One region of the Synechococcus sp. A15-127 genome, then DNA from elsewhere that is predicted to be linked to it. Evidence: predicted binding sites of a transcription regulator. Region 1 holds the regulator's gene; each other region holds the start of a gene.

The links. Region 1 encodes NtcA, which controls nitrogen genes in cyanobacteria. Its sites were predicted from a motif close to GTANCNNNNGNTAC; they were not measured.
Region 2: SynA15127_RS05955 (DUF4278 domain-containing protein) is a predicted target of NtcA. The motif match lies at 2,362-2,375, and genes of this name have one in related genera.
Region 3: SynA15127_RS13095 (urease accessory protein UreD) is a predicted target of NtcA. The motif match lies at 2,191-2,204, and genes of this name have one in related genera.
Region 4: cynS (cyanase) is a predicted target of NtcA. The motif match lies at 2,178-2,191, and genes of this name have one in related genera.

What each region holds. Positions count from the first base shown of each region.
Region 1 covers NZ_CP047948.1:285,826-290,168, reverse strand. The annotation lists gene dcd (dCTP deaminase) at 1-472, opposite strand, end outside; gene SynA15127_RS01470 (cob(I)yrinic acid a,c-diamide adenosyltransferase) at 472-1,071, opposite strand; gene rph (ribonuclease PH) at 1,180-1,914, shown strand; gene ntcA (global nitrogen regulator NtcA) at 1,982-2,701, shown strand; gene SynA15127_RS01455 (DUF3084 domain-containing protein) at 2,729-3,928, shown strand; gene SynA15127_RS01450 (resolvase) at 3,925-4,343, shown strand, end outside; gene SynA15127_RS01445 (DUF3146 family protein) at 4,343-4,343, opposite strand, start outside.
Region 2 covers NZ_CP047948.1:1,159,461-1,163,803, reverse strand. The annotation lists gene SynA15127_RS05980 (metal ABC transporter substrate-binding protein) at 1-160, opposite strand, end outside; gene SynA15127_RS05975 (DUF6447 family protein) at 359-739, shown strand; gene nth (endonuclease III) at 746-1,399, shown strand; gene SynA15127_RS05965 (2Fe-2S iron-sulfur cluster-binding protein) at 1,400-1,684, opposite strand; gene SynA15127_RS05960 (nucleoside kinase) at 1,728-2,324, opposite strand; gene SynA15127_RS05955 (DUF4278 domain-containing protein) at 2,478-2,723, shown strand; gene SynA15127_RS05950 (response regulator transcription factor) at 2,717-3,424, opposite strand; gene SynA15127_RS05945 (hypothetical protein) at 3,451-3,630, opposite strand; gene SynA15127_RS05940 (hypothetical protein) at 3,699-3,839, shown strand; gene SynA15127_RS05935 (hypothetical protein) at 3,885-4,031, opposite strand; gene SynA15127_RS05930 (hypothetical protein) at 4,276-4,343, shown strand, end outside.
Region 3 covers NZ_CP047948.1:2,474,561-2,478,903, forward strand. The annotation lists gene urtA (urea ABC transporter substrate-binding protein) at 1-299, opposite strand, end outside; gene ureG (urease accessory protein UreG) at 417-1,019, opposite strand; gene SynA15127_RS13085 (urease accessory protein UreF) at 1,019-1,690, opposite strand; gene ureE (urease accessory protein UreE) at 1,687-2,139, opposite strand; gene SynA15127_RS13095 (urease accessory protein UreD) at 2,240-3,193, shown strand; gene SynA15127_RS13100 (urease subunit gamma) at 3,212-3,514, shown strand; gene SynA15127_RS13105 (urease subunit beta) at 3,525-3,845, shown strand; gene ureC (urease subunit alpha) at 3,849-4,343, shown strand, end outside.
Region 4 covers NZ_CP047948.1:2,500,177-2,504,519, forward strand. The annotation lists gene SynA15127_RS13230 (formate/nitrite transporter family protein) at 1-808, shown strand, start outside; gene SynA15127_RS13235 (HEAT repeat domain-containing protein) at 817-1,539, shown strand; gene cynS (cyanase) at 1,598-2,050, opposite strand; gene SynA15127_RS13245 (hypothetical protein) at 2,278-2,448, shown strand; gene SynA15127_RS13250 (anthranilate phosphoribosyltransferase family protein) at 2,522-3,592, shown strand; gene SynA15127_RS13255 (GNAT family N-acetyltransferase) at 3,553-4,020, opposite strand; gene SynA15127_RS13260 (MFS transporter) at 4,066-4,343, shown strand, end outside.

The DNA of each region.
Region 1 (4,343 bases):
AGATACGGCAGTCAGCACCGGAGCTGTTGCTGAACTCAAGCGTCAGATGCCCTTCCCAGCTCGCTTCAGCGGGCGTTGTGTTGACGATGATGCCCAGCCGCGCATAGGTGCTCTTGCCGAGACAGATCACCGTGATGTTGGCGGGCACCCGAAGCTTCTCCAGGGCGACACCGAGGCCGTAGGAATGCGCTGGAAGGATGAAGTAGCCACCGTCCTCGTCCTCATGCAGAGGCGTGGGCTCCAGATTGGCGGGATTGAACCGCTTGGGGTTCATCACCGTTCCGGGCACATGCCGGAAGATCATGAACTCCTGCGGGGATAGGCGAAGGTCGTAGCCGTAGGAGGAACATCCGAAGCTCAGAACCGGTCGCAGACGTTGCTCAGGATCAAGATGGCGCACCAGACCTGCCTGAAAGGGCTCGAGCATGCCCTTCTGAGCCTGCTCGGTGATCCAGCGATCGTTCTTGAGCATCAGAAACCCCTGCGCAGTTCGGTGACCTGATCCGCCATGGCCATGACGCTGGAAGGAATCGCCGGCCCAGTGATGATCACATCCATGGAGCCTGGACGCTGTTGCAGGCTCGACAGAAGCTCATCTTCCTTCAGGTAGCCGAGCGCTGCCGCGAGACCGACCTCATCCAGCACCAATTGATCAAGGTCGCCTTCAGCGAGATGGCGCCGGCAGGCCTGCCAGACCGCATCGACGGCCTCGGAACCACCAGGCTGATCGGGTTCTGCAAGACACGCCGGAATATCCGGACGCAGCCAGGTGAGGCCGCCACAGAGCAACACACAGCCCTGCGGCCCCTGCTTCACCCCCCCCTTGAGGAACTGGGCGATCAGAACGCGGCTGCCGAGCCCTGCCGCCCGCATCGCCTGGCTGAGAACACTGGAAAAACTGCCCCGATAGGAGGCCGTATGCACCTGCAGCTGGCCCTCTGGAGCCACCAGATGCAGCGGCGCGGGTGCGGGAAGCGGCGGAAGCGGACGCAGACCGGCCCTCTCCAGCGCGTGGCGATCCCCGGTCAGGGCTCCAGAGGATCGATGGCTGGTGGTCAGGCTTGCGGTCATCGCGTCGGGTGTCACCAGGGATACACCCTGCAGACCTCGAATGTAGCGGCGCGATGCGACTCCACAAGGGCATTGACACTACCGATGGTGTGCTGTGAAATCAGGTTCATGGTGGATCCCTCCGAGACCCGAGCCGATGGGCGTCGTCCTGATGCCCTTCGGCCGTTTGAAGTGAGCTGGGATCCGATGGGGTTCGCTCTCAGTTCATTGATCGTGCGCACCGGACGCACCGCAGTTCTATGCAGCGTCTGCCTTGAAGAGTCGGTGCCGCGCTGGCGGAAGGGGAACGGACTGGGCTGGATCAGCGCTGAATACCGGCTCCTGCCCGGCTCCACACCTCAGCGCCAGTCGCGCGAATTGCTCAAACTCTCCGGCCGCACCCAGGAGATTCAGCGATTGATCGGCCGCAGCCTGCGCGCCGCGGTGGACCTGGAAGCTCTTGGAGAACGCAGCCTGCTGATCGATTGTGATGTGGTCCAGGCGGATGCCGGCACCCGAACCGCGTCGGTCACCGGGGCCTGGATGGCTCTTCAGCTGGCATGTGACCGTCTGATCGCCCAGGGGGTCCTGGAGCGCCAGCCGATCCGGAGTCAGGTGGCAGCGGTGTCCGTCGGGCTCCTGGAGGGCAGGCCGCTGCTGGATCTGGATTACAGCGAAGACAGCCAAGCTGACGTTGATCTGAATGTGGTGGCCTCAGGCGACGGGAGTCTTCTGGAGATCCAGGGCACGGCCGAAGGAGCTCCGTTCAGCCGCGGGCAGCTGAACGTCCTGCTGGATCTGGCGCAGCCCGGGCTAGACGCCCTTCTGGCCGCCCAGAGCAATGCCCTGAGCAGCCGCAGCTGATTGCGTAATAACGGCTACACAGCTGAACAGGGTCGATCCTTAACTTTTAACCAGTCGAAACGGATTGTTGGGAACCAGCAGTGGGTTCAGCCGTTACGTCGCCGTTCCGGCTCATTCGGCCCAGGACCAGCCGGTCAGCTCATCCCGCTCGCTGCTTGATGTCATCAGAGATCTGGACGGCGCCAGCACGGAACTTGTCGAACGAAACAAGACCATCTTCTTTCCAGGTGATCCCGCCGAGCGGGTCTACCTGATCCGTCGCGGTGCCGTGCGGCTTTCCAGGGTTTATGAGTCTGGCGAAGAGATCACCGTCGCTCTGCTTCGTGAGAACAGCCTCTTCGGAGTGCTGTCGCTGCTCACCGGCCACCGTTCCGATCGCTTCTATCACGCTGTCGCCTTCACACGGGTGGAGATGGTGACGGCACCGGCCGGCTCAGTCCGTGCCGCGATCGAGGCCGACACCGCAGTCGGGCTCAGGCTGCTTCAGGGTCTCTCCAGCAGGATTCTGCAGACCGAAACAATGATCGAGACCCTCACGCACCGGGACATGTCCTCCCGCCTGGTGAGTTTTCTGCTGGTGCTCTGCCGGGACTTCGGCGTGCCGGACCAACTCGGCATCACCATCGACCTCCGTCTCTCCCATCAGGCCATCGCCGAGGCGATCGGCTCAACGCGGGTCACCATCACCCGACTCCTGGGAGACTTGCGTCAATCCGGTCTCGTTCAGATTGACCGCAAGAAGATCACGGTTCTGGATCCGATTGCTCTGGCCAAGCGGTTCAGCTGAGAGTCGGCCCCACTGGGAGGTGACGCCGTGAGCGGATGGCTGCTGATCATCGCGCTGCTGGTGCTCGGCGGCGTGCTTTCAGCTCTGGGCGACAGGTTGGGCAGCCGTGTCGGCAAGGCACGCCTCAGCCTGTTCAACATGCGACCGCGACGGACGGCGGTGCTGATCACGGTGCTCACCGGCAGCCTGATCAGTGCGCTGTCCCTCGGTCTGATGCTGCTGGTCAGCCGTCAGTTACGGGTTGGGCTGTTTGAGCTCGACGGACTGCAACAGAAACTTCAGGACAGCCGCCGACAGCTGCGGCAGAACAGAGGTGCCCTGGAGTCAGCCGAGGAAGAACGTCGTCAGGCCATTGCCCAGACGCAACGCATCGATGCCGAGCTGTCGACGGCCAAGCAGCGGGCAGCGACACTTCGTGAGGAGCTGGAGCCTCTGCAGCAGCAGCGCGTCCGGCTGGAGGCCGAGCAGCAGCGCCTCAGTCGCGACATTCAGCAGCGGGACAGGGACATCAAGGTCCGGGATGCAGACATCCGCCGCACCGAGGAGGAACTCAAGCGGGTTCGCGCCAGCATCCAAGCCGGTGAGGCGGAACTCAAGGAGCTGGAGCGCAACCTGATCGCCCTGCGCCGCGGTTCCGTGGTTCTCAGCAGCGGAGAGGCTCTGGCCACAGCCACCATCCGACTGGAGAGTGCAGGACAGGCGAAGACGGTGATCGACCGTTTGCTGCAGGACGCGAATCTCACGGCCTACCAGCAGGTCCGACCCGGTGAGACCCCCGACAGACAGATCCTCCTGGTTCCCCGGAACGATGTGCAGCGTCTGCGGACGATCATCAGCAAGCCAGGCACATGGGTGGTTTCGATCCGCTCTGCCACCAACGTGCTGCTCGGGGAGACCATCGTCTATGCCTTTCCTGACGTCCGACCGAACCGGCGCATCAGTCGCAGCGGCGAAGTACTGGCGTCGGCAACCCTCCCGGACCAGGATCGATCACCGGAGATGGTCCGCCGACGCCTGAACCTTCTGCTCGCCTCTGCGTTCGCCGAGGTGCAGCGTCGTGGCTCCCTCGTGGAAGGACTCCAGTTCGACGGGACGGTCTTCGCTCAGCTCGGCATGGCTCTGGTGGACCGCCCCGCAGAAGAGGGGGATCTGACCCTTGAGGTGATCGCCGAGAGCGACAGTGACAGTGGCGATCCGGTGCTGGTGGCGTTTCGGGTCAGCCCATGACCCGACTGGCCGGTGTTGATCCCGGGAGAAGCAAATGCGGCCTCGTGCTCGTGGACACCGAATCCCTCCAGGTGCTCGGCGGAGCTGTCGTGATCTGTGAGCAGGTTCTGGACCGGCTGAGCGACTGGCAGGTCGCCGGAGGACTGGACGGGATCGTGCTGGGTGACGGCACCGGCAGTGCGGCATGGCTGCCGAAGCTGCAGTCCCTCGCTCCTGTTCAGCAGGTGAATGAATACGGCACCACCCTGCGAGCCCGCCGTCGCTACTGGGAGCTGTGGCCTCCCAGGGGGTGGCAGCGGCTGATACCCCGCGGCCTGCTGATCCCACCCGAGGAGCTCGATGCGATCGCCGCCCTTGTGATGGTGGAGGACAGCCTGGGAACACCGTGCCGTTGGTCGGGTGCGAAACAGCGCCT
Region 2 (4,343 bases), 870 kb from region 1:
CGTGGATCTCCGCACCGGGCTTGACGATCGAGCGCACCTGAAGACGCTCGCCGGCCACATTGGCGGCCAGATCCGCCAGCACGGTGAAGGTGGTGAGCACCGTCGGACGCCGATCCGCGGCCTGTTGCACCGGCTCCCGGCCGCAACCGAGGGTCAGCATGGTTAGCGAGACGAGAAGACAGGAGGCAGACCGAATCCGCCGCCGCAGGCGCACCATCAAGAACGAACAGGATCTGACTCACTGTTGCGGAAGATGCCGCCTTGCACGATATCGTTACGATATTAACTATATATCCAAGCAATATCCCACGTGCAGAAATCGATGGAAGAATGAGATGGAGGATCAGCGGCACCAGACATGACGCGTTCAGGCCCCTCTCCGCTGCCCCCGCTGCTTCAGATCGACGGCAACCGCTACAGCCGCGACAGTCTGCCCAGGGACGTGCAGGATCTGGTTCTGCAGCTGCAACGGGCTGACGCCGTGCTCGCGCACTGGCGCCGGGATGTGCTGGTGCTCAGAACGGCACGCACCGATCTTCAACGGCGACTGGGCGCCGGACTGGCAGGGCTGCCCAGCCAGGCAGAGGCCAGCACACCCACACCATCGCCGGAGCCATCGCCGGAGCCGGAGCCGGAGCCCTCCAGCGAAACGCCGGCAGCCCAGGCGGGGGCGGTGCGACGCGCCAAGGACCGGGTGAAGGGACTGTTCCGCCGCTTCGGCGGTGGGCGAGAGGACTGATCGATCGTGCGCAAGAAGGAGCGAGCCGAACGGGTGATGCAACGCCTCGAGGAGCACTACCCCGAAACACCGATTCCCCTGGACCACAGCGATCCGTTCACGCTTCTGATCGCCGTGCTGCTCAGCGCCCAGTGCACGGACAAGAAGGTGAACGAGGTGACACCGGCGCTGTTCGCCGCAGGACCGACTCCTGCTGCGATGGCAGAGCTTGATGAGGAGCAAATCCTCGGCTTCATCCGCCAGCTCGGACTGGCGAAGACCAAGGCGAAGAACGTGCGCAGGCTGGCCCAGCTGCTGCTGGAGCGCCATGACGGCGCCGTGCCAGAGAGTTTCGAGGAGCTGGAGGCTCTGCCCGGGGTGGGGCACAAGACCGCCAGCGTCGTCATGTCCCAGGCCTTCGGTGTGCCCGCTTTCCCGGTGGACACCCATATCCATCGCCTGGCTCAGCGATGGGGGTTGAGCAACGGGGAGAACGTGGCGCGCACTGAGCGTGACCTCAAGGCCCTGTTTCCAGAGAGGGCCTGGAACAGGCTCCACCTCCAGATCATTTTCTACGGGCGCGAATTCTGCACGGCACGCGGATGCGACGGACGGGTCTGCCCCCTCTGCAGGGAGCTGTATCCCGACCGTCGCAAACCGGTGATCACGCAAAAGGCCTGATCAGTTCAGGTCGTCTTCAGCGTTGGCCTTGATGGCGCAGTCCGCTGTGGGATAGCTGACGCAGAGCAGTGCGAACCCCTCGCCGATCTGATCTTCATCCAGGAAGCTCTGGTCGGTCTGATCCACGGATCCGCTGATCAGCTTTCCGGTGCAGGTGGAACAGGCTCCGGCTCGGCATGAATAAGGAAGATCCACACCGGCCTCCTCGGCCGCATCGAGGATGTAAACGTCGTCAGCACAGTCGAAGCTGGCAGCGCCTTCGATGCTGATTTTGTATGTGGCCATGGAACGGGGAAATCTGCCTGGTTGTTAGCCAGACCTCGGGGGATCAGCTGTCGCCGATCAGACGACCGACGGCCGTGATGCCGTGCTGCGGATCCCGGACCACAAGATCGGCATGCTCCCGCAGCGGGCGGATGAAACGGAGCTCACCTGGCAGCATCTCCCGCAGCATCTGACGAATCACGTAACGGGGTGAGCGGTGGCGGTGGCGCACATCACGGCTCAGACGGCGGACCAGTCGGACGGGCAGCGATTCCTCGAGATAGATCAGTCCATCGAAGGGAAAACCCTGGATCAGATCCTGGGGGCCGTAGGACCCTTCCAGCACCACAAGGTCGTAGGCACCGTCGATGACGCGACGCCCGACCGTGCGGGAACGCATGTCGTAGAGGCGAAGGCTGGCGGCCCGGCCGGATCGCGCCGCTTCAAGGTCCGAGCGCAGGGCATCCGTATCGATGGCCTCGACCGTGTCGTAACCGAACAGCGGATGCGGGGTCCAGTCGCTGCGGTAGTAGTCGTCGCAGGCGACGGTGAGCGGAGACCGGCCGCGACCACGGAAATGGTCAACCAGTGCAGCGGCAAAGGTGGTTTTCCCGGCGGCGGAGGGGCCGCAGATGCAGAGAACAGGAATCGCGGGCTCCATGGCGCCATGCTGGCAGCCGGATCCGGACGGCAAAAAAGTAGCCGTTGCTACAGAAATGTTCTATGATCGGAGCACGTTGAGCCCCTTCCACCGGGGCTGCAGTCAGACCCGCGTCAGGCAACGGGGACGTGGGCGCTGTACAAGGAGCCTGTGATGAACACGCTTCAACTGATCAAAACCCGCACCATGCGCCGTCAGGCCGTCGAGCGGGCTCGTCTGCAGATGACGAGGGACTACGACAACGCCGAACACACCGATGCACAACACACCACCGTGCGCCGGGACAGCCGCAGGACGCTCTGCTACAGGGGCGTGTCCTACGAGCCGAATCGCGATCAACAGCAAGCAACCGCCGGGCTGGAGCTGCGTTACCGCGGCATCCGTTACGGGGTTTACTGAGCCGAGATCCATCCGTGCAGAAGAGCCTGCACGGCCAGCTGAGTGCGATCACGCACGCCCAGCTTCTGGATCGCCGCACTGATGTGGGATTTGACGGTCTCCGTTGAAATCTGCAGCTGCTCGGCGATCTCGCTGTTGCGGGAGCCACCGGCAATGCAGGACACCACCTCGAGCTCCCGCTCCGAGAGGGTGTCCCTGGCCTCCAGGCGCGAGGGAGGATCGCCGACCGGCCTTAGAGCGGCACGCACGGCTCCCGGATAGAACAACCCGCCTCGGGCTGTCACCTGCAGGGCCTTGACGAAATTGCCGCTGCCGCCGCCGAGGGCCGATATGAACAGAACGCCATCGGCACCGGCCAGCATCGCCTCCTGCACCACCGCCTGCGTCTCCCGGCGCAGAAAGATCAGCAGACGGGTCTGAGGCAGAGCCTGCTTGAGACGCTGCAACAGGCGGATGCCATAGCCGCGCTCGAGATCCTCGCTGGCCAGAACCAGATCAGGGCGATGCCGCAGCGCGTGCTGCACCCCTTCCTCCTCTGTGGTGACCGCCGCTTGGACGCCCCCGCTGAAGACCTCGGCATCCGCGACGGCACAGAGAGCCAGGTGGTCGCCGAAGCAGAGCAGCACCCTCTGGCCGCGAAGCAGGTCGCGGCATTCCGCGGTGACCCTCTGCATCTCCGGCGATCCGACACGTAGATCCACGGGAGAGCCCGATGGTCATTGACGTTCTAGCGGTGGGAGTCGAGCGGAGCATCCGCTTCCTCGCCATCGCGACACACGATTCCCTTCACCCGGCCACTGTGCAGCCGCCTGGCCATGGCCCAGGCATCCCGCTGGCCATTCGCCAGGATCCGGCGAATGAGCAGATCGCCATTCACCTCCAGAATCAGGTCGTAGACAGGGGGCATGGAGGCAGGTGAGGCTCTCCATCCCTGATTAATTCAGCTTCAGAGGATGCACATCCCCCAAACAGGGGATGACAGGAGAGAGCCAGCGCCGGATCGAGCAACTGAAGAAACGAGGAAAACAGAACCAGCTGGGTGAAGAACAGGAAACGCTTCACGGCTTCGACAACGACGGCTCCTCAACGTATGGAGAGGTCGGCATCCGGTTCTGAAGCCAGGCTGAGACGTACCTGGCAGACCGCTGAACCGGTTCGCGATCAGTCGTCGCTGCCGCCTTTGGGAACGAAGGCCTGCGAGGCAGCCACCAGAAGACCGGTGATCAACAGGGCCGGAAGGATCACGGCAGGACCGCCGGGAGCCGTCTGGGAGGCGAACAACAGCATGAGCCGAACAACGCAGATCACCGATCAGATTGCCAGACATCCCGGGAATCAGGACTGCGCCGCAATGGATCTGCGCACTGAGGAACAGCATCGCCACAGAGCGCTGCCGACCCTTGTTAACTTTTCTTCACATGCAGGCTTCCAATGACGGATTATTCCATTGCCATCGAAGCTCTGATCGCCGTCAGCCTCGTGCTGACAGGGTTGGTCGTTTACGTGCTGAGGCAACCCTCGGACCTTCCCAGCTTGCGCAAGGAGAACTGAGATGTCGATCGACGCCCGCTGCCGCGAGCAACAGAAGGTGGCAGATCGCATGTTCATGGATTTCAAGTA
Region 3 (4,343 bases), 350 kb from region 1:
AAGGTGGGCCAATCCGAGGCACCATCTTCAGAGGTGTAAGTGATCTTGTAGCTCTTGCCGTCGACCTTGACACCGCCGGCTTCATTGATTTCCTTGATCGCCATCTCCTCGACTTCTTTCAGAGTCGTTTCGGAGATCGCCATCGTTCCGCTCAGGGAATGAAGGATGCCGACCTTGATTTCACCATCAAAGTCGCCACTAGCGGAATCATCGCTGCCACCGCCACAGGCGGTCATCGTGACTCCCACTGTCGTGGCCGCGAATGCAGCAAGCAGACGCTTCGTAAACGTTGAATTCATAAAGAAAGACACACGGTGGATGAGACCGCCATGAGGGCGACCATGGGACCGTATGAACCGACTTCGACCCGCTTTGTATCGACAACAACATTTTGGGAATTGCCGCGATTCGTTGACTTAATTCGGTAGCTGTTGCAACACAAACGCCTCCACGCTCTCGAGGCCTTCTCCAGTTTGAAGGTTTGTGAAACACCAGGGGCGATCACCACGCATCCGCTTGGTGTCATGCTCCATGACCAAGAGATCTGCACCCACCATTGATGCCAGATCGATTTTGTTGATCACCAAGAGGTCCGAACGGGTGATACCAGGTCCTCCTTTCCGTGGAATTTTGTCTCCAGCAGCCACATCGATGACATAGATGCAGAGATCGACCAGTTCCGGACTGAAACTGGCGGCGAGGTTGTCACCACCGCTTTCCACCAGTACAAGATCAAGACCTGGAAACTGAGCCTCAAGCTCCGCCACTGCAGCCCGGTTGATCGAGCAGTCCTCTCGGATCGCCGTATGCGGGCAACCGCCGGTCTCAACGCCTCGGATCCGTTCAGGCTCCAGAGCACCAACCCGCGTCAGGAACTGGGCATCCTCCTGGGTGTAGATGTCGTTGGTGACGACAGCGAGCTGAAGCTGATCACGCAGGCGGCGGCACAACGCTTCCACCAGCGCTGTCTTTCCTGAGCCAACCGGACCGGCGACTCCTAAACGCAGCTTGCTGCTCATCAGCTTCGAAACAGGCGTGAATAGAGCTCAGCATGGGCGAGCTGCGCCTGCCCGACACCGACACCGCCACTCCACAACGTCTGAGGATCATGATCAAGCAGCTGCTCAGCCTGATCGGCGATCAAGGGAAGCGCTCTTTGCTGCAGCACCTGGGCCCGGGACGGACCCAACGGCAACAGCCTGACCGCTGCACTGAGCTGATTGGCTACCCAGCTGTAGAGGTAACCCTGCACCATTTCTCTATCTGACAGCTTCAAAGCCCTCGCGGCCCAGGCCCATGACGCCGGCCAGGCCAGAGATAAAGGAGCCGGCAGGGAATGGCCCATCTCTGCCAACAACAGAAGCAAGGACTGACCCATCTGACGATGCTGCGCGCGCAGCTCAGCGGCATCACGCGTCGCCAGGAGCCAGCCGTCCAGATTCAACAGTCGCTGGCGCGCCGCAGCATCCCCACGCAGAACCCAGGCCGAGCAGTCATCGGCGAGAGTCACCAGCGACGCTGCCTCCAGCCGCAGGGAGCCCCTGGTCAGCTCTGCCTCCAGCCAGCCCTCGAGAGCCCTTTCGTCCGCCAGCATGCCGGCCTGAATCTGCACTTCCAGGCCCTCGGAATAACTGAATCCTCCGACCGGTAAAGCCGGACTCACCAGCTGAAGCAGGGCAAGCGATGTCATCCGTGCTGATGCACTCCATAAGCACCCGCCTCCGGCGCGAACGACCGGACGCACCGACTCAGCTTGAGACCTCGGCTCTCCAGCAGATCGGCGAGGACGGCATCATCCAGCAAGAACAGCTCCTGCTGATAAAGCTCGAGGGCAACATGGCGATTGCCCAGGTGATAAGCGGCCTGCATCAACTCCAGTGGAGTCGCGGCCTGCACCCGGAGCAACGCCTCGGGTGCCGCTGTCACCTCCACCCGCGTGATTCCATCAGCATCACAGAGTTGATCTCCTGGCTGGAGCGATTGGTCCCGCGGCAACTGCAGCAGCACCTCCCGGCCGCAGACCGTGCGGCGACGACCTCGCAGCACCGTTCTTTCATCAGCCGTCAGAGGTAATCGCAGATCTGGCTTCAAGGAATTGGGAGCGAGGCGCTGCTCCAGCACAAGCACCGATTCCGTCACCCATCCCATCCCGATTGATTGGGAGCCTGCCCAGCAGCAGCGGATGGCTTGGTATGGATTGCTACAGAGAAGTCGAGAGCAGCCATGGAGCGTGGCAACCATGCAACGACTCGAGCCCTGGCACGGCCACTGCAGGCTGCAGTTCACAACCAATGACGGCGGCAGAACCCGTCACCAGGGTGGCTGCCGTGCTCCGTTCAAACTTCTGCGGGCGGAGGCGGGGGACGACGGCCGCTGCGAACTACCCCTTCTTCACACCGCCGGTGGCCTGGTGGGCGGCGATCAGCTCAGCATCGACTTGAACCTGAAAGCTGAAAGCCGCAGCCTGATCACCAGCGTGGCTGCTCAGAAGGTCTATGGCTCTGTCGGCCGCAGCCGCCTGAATCCCGATGGAGCCTGGTCCAGGCAGGACGTGACCTGCACCCTGGATGACAATAGCGATCTGGAATGGCTGCCTCAGGAAATGGTGCTGTATGCCGATGCACTGTTTCAGCAAACGTTGAGGGTATGCCTGCCGGAGAACGCCTCATTTCTCAGTGCGGAGATCGTGCGGCTGGGGCGGACCGCCGCGGAGGAACGGCTGAATCAGGGATGCTGGCGCTCATGCCTTGAGATTCAGCGCCATGGAGCCGATTCACCGCGATGGGAGCTGGTGGATCGGCTGGAGCTCAGTGGATCGAGCCTGACGGACTGCCACGGACTGGCCGGTGCACCGGTGTTCGGGTCCCTGGTGTGGGCGGCACCCAAGCCTCTCAGTCCCGAAGCGATCTCCATGCTGCTGAAGGATGCGCGGGACGACCGGCATGGCCTGATCGGCACGATGCGCTGCAGCACGCTGGATCAAGGGCTTGTTGCCCGCTACATCGGTCCTTCGAGCCGGGATGCCCGCTTCTGGTTCAGCCGCATCTGGGCTCGGACACGGACATTGCGGGGTCTCGCCCTTCCCCGCATCCCGCGGGTCTGGCCTTTACAAGAACAGCCCTTGCAGGAACAGCCGTTGCAGAGCTTGATGTTCAAGGAGAACACTGCTGAGGCCATTGCGGAGACACACTGACCATGACCGAGTCTTCCCATGCATCTCAGTCCTCAGGAAAAGGACAAGCTCCTGATCGTGACCGCGGCCCTGCTGGCTGAGCGACGGCTCAACCGCGGCCTCAAGCTCAATCACCCTGAGGCGACGGCCTGGCTGAGCTTTCTGGTTCTGGAAGGCGCCCGTGACGGCAAAAGCGTTGCGGAACTGATGCAGGAGGGCACCACCTGGTTGAGCCGTGATCAGGTGATGGAAGGTGTCGCGGAGCTGGTGCATGAAGTGCAGATCGAGGCGGTCTTCCCCGATGGCACGAAGCTCGTCACCCTGCACGACCCCATTCGCTGAGGCAGAACCCATGGCACCTCTCATTCCCGGCGAACTGCTTCCCGAACCGGGTGAACTCGAGCTGAATGCGGGACGACCCGTCACCACGGTGAGCGTCTCCAACAGTGGCGATCGACCGGTGCAAGTGGGCTCCCACTTCCACTTCGCTGAAGCCAACGCCGCCCTGCAGTTCGACCGGGCCGCAGCCCGCGGTCATCGTCTCGACATCCCCGCCGGCACCGCCATCCGCTTTGAACCTGGCGACAGTCGCGACGTGAACCTCATTCCCTTTGCCGGTGCCCGACGCGTCATCGGCTTCAACGGCCAGATCAACGGATCCCTCGACGCCTGACCCATGCCCTACCGCATCTCCCGCCAGGCCTACGCCGAGACCTACGGACCCACCACTGGCGACCGGGTTCGCCTTGCGGACACCGAGCTGATCCTCGAAGTCGAGAAGGACTACACCGTCTATGGCGATGAGGTGAAATTCGGAGGCGGCAAAGTCATCCGCGACGGCATGGGCCAGTCCCAGATCTCACGGGCAGGTGGCGCCGTGGACACAGTGATCACCAACGCCCTGATCCTCGACTGGTGGGGCATCGTCAAGGCTGACGTAGGCCTGAAGGACGGCCGGATCGTGGGCATCGGCAAAGCCGGCAACCCCGACACTCAGGAAGGGGTGACGATCATCGTTGGACCGGGCACCGAAGCGATCGCCGGCGAGGGCCACATCCTCACCGCCGGTGGCATCGACACCCACATCCACTTCATCTGCCCGCAGCAGATCGAAACCGCCCTGGCCAGTGGTGTGACGACCCTGATGGGTGGCGGAACCGGACCTGCCACC
Region 4 (4,343 bases), 330 kb from region 1:
TCTGCTGATCCGGGGCTTTTACTCCGGTGCGATTCTCGGCCTGGCTGTGATCCTGGCCCTAACCGTGGGCATCACCGTTAAAGCGCCCTTCGTCGGCTCGCTGCTGTTCCCCTTCGGCTTCGCCAGCATCGTTCTGTTCGGAATGGAGCTTGTTACCGGTAACTTCGCTCTATTGCCCATGGCCACCTGGGCCGGCAAGAGCTCCTGGCCCGCCACGTTCCGCAACTGGATCTGGGTGTGGATCGGCAACTGGGTCGGCACCGCTGTTGTGGCACTGATCATGGCCATCAGCCTGACCAGCGGCACCATGGACGGCGCTGCAGACAATGTTGGTGCACCGGTCTGGGATCTCGTGGCTCAGAAAATCATCGCCCTCAACCAGATCAACGTTGAAAAGAAATACGAGGCTCTCGGCGGCATGGGCTTCTTCCTTGCCTTTCTCAGGGGTGTCGTGGCCAACTGGCTGGTTTGCCTCGGCGTCACCATGGCCCTGGTGAGCAAGAGCGTCCCCGGCAAAATCCTGGCCTGCTGGCTTCCGATCACAGCGTTCCAATCGATGGGCATGGAGCACATCGTTGTGAACCAGTTCCTTCATACCGCAGGTCCGATTCTTGGATCGGGAGTGCCATTCACCAAGGTGATCTTCTGGAATTTCCTTCCGGTCACCATCGGAAACATCGTTGGCGGCATGGTGTTCATCGGCATGCTCTTCTACAGCACGCACCGCACCACCATGGAGAACGTGCTTCCCACAGAGCACGATGACAAACTCGAACGCGAACTGGCTGCTGAGCTGGGAGCTCGCTGAATCAACTGATGAGCTTGGACGAAGCCGCTCTTTGGGAGCGACTCGCGCAATCACGACGGGCTCCTCTGGAGCCTGACTGGCTGGGGGGGGTGTACTCCCCCAGCCTTTCTGCTGAGCTGCGCTGGGCCCTCTGCGAAAAACTTGGCATGCTGGCCGAACGTGGCTGGCCGGAGATCGAGCAGCTTCTGCAGAGCCACGGGGCTCAGAAAGAGCTGGTGATGGCAGCTGGTCTTTGCCACCAGAGCCAGGCACGGGATTGGCTGCTCACCATGCTGGTCGACTCACCGGATGACGACGATGACAACTTGGTTGTCGTTCAGGCACTGGGATGCTGGGGAGCTGAGATTCCAGGCTCGGTGATCAGCCGTTGCCTGAACCATCCCGGACAGCAGCAGCGCCTTGCCGGTTTGCAACTGTTGAGCTTTCGGGCACACCGTCTCAGCGACAGCGAACTGTTGACGTTCTGCGACGGTGCGATCAGGGATTTTCGAGATCCCGTGGTGGTGGCGGCCATCCGTGTTCTTCAGCGCCGTGATGGTGAATCGATCAGCGCCCGCCTGGCAGAGATCTGCCAAGACGGATCCATCACGGGAGCGGATGCAGCCTTCCGCGCTCTTGGTTGCATCGCCACTCCGGCGAGTCGGCAGCTCTTGATGGAGTTAAGCCAGACCCTTGAAGATGATGAACGTCGTGAACTCGCAAATCGCGAGCTGAAGCAGCAATTCCGGTAATAAAAAAAGGGCTCAGCATGGCTGAGCCCGGGTCAATGCCCCCCCAATCATCCGTTGATCACCACTTCTTGTAAGGCAGGAACTTCCCGCACATGGTGATTTCCACGCGATCCCCTTTGGGATCTTCGACTTTTTCCACATCCAAGGTGAAATCAATAGCACTCATGATGCCATCACCGAACTTTTCCTGAATCACATCTTTCAAAGGCATTCCATAAACCTGCATGATTTCATAAAAGCGGTAAATCAGCGGATCAGTCGGAATCACCGGTTCGAGACTTCCCTTGGTGGGGAACTCCTGGATCGCGGCAGTCATTACCGGGTCGAGAGAAAGCAGTTCTGCCAGCTTCTCAGCCTCTTCTTTCGATGCAGTGGCTTGTCCATAGAACAGAGAGGCAACCCAAACCTCATCGAGACCCATGGCCGCCTCGAGATCAGCGAAGCTGAGACCCTTGGCTTTCTTGGCAGCCATCAAGGTGGCCGTCACCGTGGCCTGCGTGGGCGCGGCCAGCGACGGAGTGGACATGGCGGAAACAGTCATGCTTAAGAGAAACAACAGTGCACTGCTTCAATGCAGCATTCCAAGGTGGAATGTCTCAGCAGCGGCAAGACTGTTGCGTCATCATTGATCCCGAAATGCAGCAATAACTACCAAAAACAGAGTTCGATTTCGAAACATCCGTCACATCCATGAGCCCATGAAAACTGGTGAAATAGTGAAGTGATGCTTGTAGGGCGATGAGTGAACTGTTCCGATCCATCTCCTCTCTGTTTCTCAGCCAACACCTCCAAACACAACCGGCAACCAATCTCGTTCTGGAACGCCTCTACTACGCGGATGGCCGTCACAACCCCAGTCATCCTCGCCACGGCAGCTTCGATGGATTGAGCGTCTTACCCACTGGTTGAATCGATTGGTAACAACCACTACCTCCAAAGGCCCAGGCGCTCCTGAACACTGCCGTCAGAGACTTGCCCGCAGGTGACCAGCACAGTATTGAGCGGTCGCGAGCGGTTCAAGCAACACCTGCGCAAGGTCGGCAGCGGCGAGCACACCAGCAAGGGCATGAGCCGTGAGGAGGCCGCTGACGCCCTCAACCTGATGCTGGAGGGTGAGGCAACACCGGCACAGATCGGTGCTTTTCTGATCGCCCACCGCATCCGACGGCCAGAGCCTCAGGAACTGACCGGCATGCTCGACACCTACCGGATCCATGGCCCGGTGTTGAGAAGCAAGGCCGATCAGAGGTCTCCGCTGTGCTTCGGCATGCCGTTCGACGGTCGGACGAGAACCGCACCGATCTACCCACTCACAGCCCTGGTGCTGCTGGCCTGCGGCCAACCGGTTGTTCTGCAGGGCGGCAACCGCATGCCGATCAAGTACGGCGTCACGGCGATCGACCTGTTCCGAGCCCTCGATCTCGAGCTCGGTGGTCTACCCCTCACAGCTGTGCAGGACGGATTCGACCGCAACGGTTTTGCACTGATCCATCAGCCGGATCACTTCCCGATCGCCGAAAGCCTCATCAGTTACAGAGAGGAGCTGGGAAAACGCCCCCCCGTCGCCAGCCTTGAACTGCTGTGGACCCCTCATGAGGGTGAGCATCTTCTGGTGAGCGGATTCGTGCATCCCCCCACGGAAAGCCGAGCCTGGGAAGCCCTGAAACTCGCCGGAGAAACCGATCTGCTCACGGTGAAAGGACTGGAAGGTGGAACGGATCTTCCGATCGGCCGGGCCTGCATCACCGCTCGGGTCAGAAACGGTGCGGCGGAACGCCTGATCCTCCACCCCCGCGATCACGGCTGCCACGACGCCGATGTGGAATGGTCCGACGAAACCACCTGGAAGACCCAGGCCCTGGACGCCCTTGGAAACAGCGGCCCCCTCCGGGATGCCGTGCGCTGGAATGCCGGTGCCTACCTGTGGTTCTCAGGGATCAGTGAAACGCTGGATGCAGGGGTGTCGCGCGTCGAGGCTTCTCTGCAGGACGGCAACGCCATGGACTGTCTGGATCAACTGCGGGGCTGGCGCAGCAACCTTTCCATCCGGTAACGCTCGAAGGGCACCCCGCCGATCGTGATCGATTCGGAGGCCAGGACCAGCCAACCTCGCCGCTCCAACAGAGGTCGGCTCAGCTGGCTCGCCTCCGTTCGAAGCCGTTCCAGGCCATCCGCTCTGGCATCGTCCTCAATCTGGGCCAGCAGGGCACTGCCATGGCCCCGACGGGCCTCCCGACCGCGGCAATACAACAACGACAAGCGATCTCTGGGATCGCGGATGGCGAACGCGGCATCCGTCCCGCTGATCCAGCCGTGCCCCTGCCTCAGAGTCCGATCCAGGACGCCCGGCAACCAGGCCAGAGCAGCCCAGGCCCTCACCTGCTCAGGGGTATAAAGCAGCGCTGCCTGGGTTTCGATCGCATCCGCGTAGATCTCCCGCAGCAGCAGGTGGTCGCCGGAGTGGATCGGTCGCAGGGCCATGCCGTTGGCCTGTGGGAATGTGAGTCTCCTCGACTCACAGCCCCCTTGCAGCGTCTCCGCATTCCCACCCTGCTGAGCGCCTTTCTGACGCTGCTGAACGATCGACTCAGCGAAAGCATCGTGTTTCCGCTGTTGCCGTTCCTGCTGGCTCGTTTTGCACCGGACGGCCGCACCCTCGGACTGTTGGCCGGCAGTTATGCCCTGGCTCAATTTCTCGTCACACCGCTGATCGGTGCACTGAGCGACCGCCATGGGCGCCGCCCAGTGATCGCCATCTGCGTCGCCGGTTCGGTGGTCGGCCTGGGACTGTTCGCACTCACCAT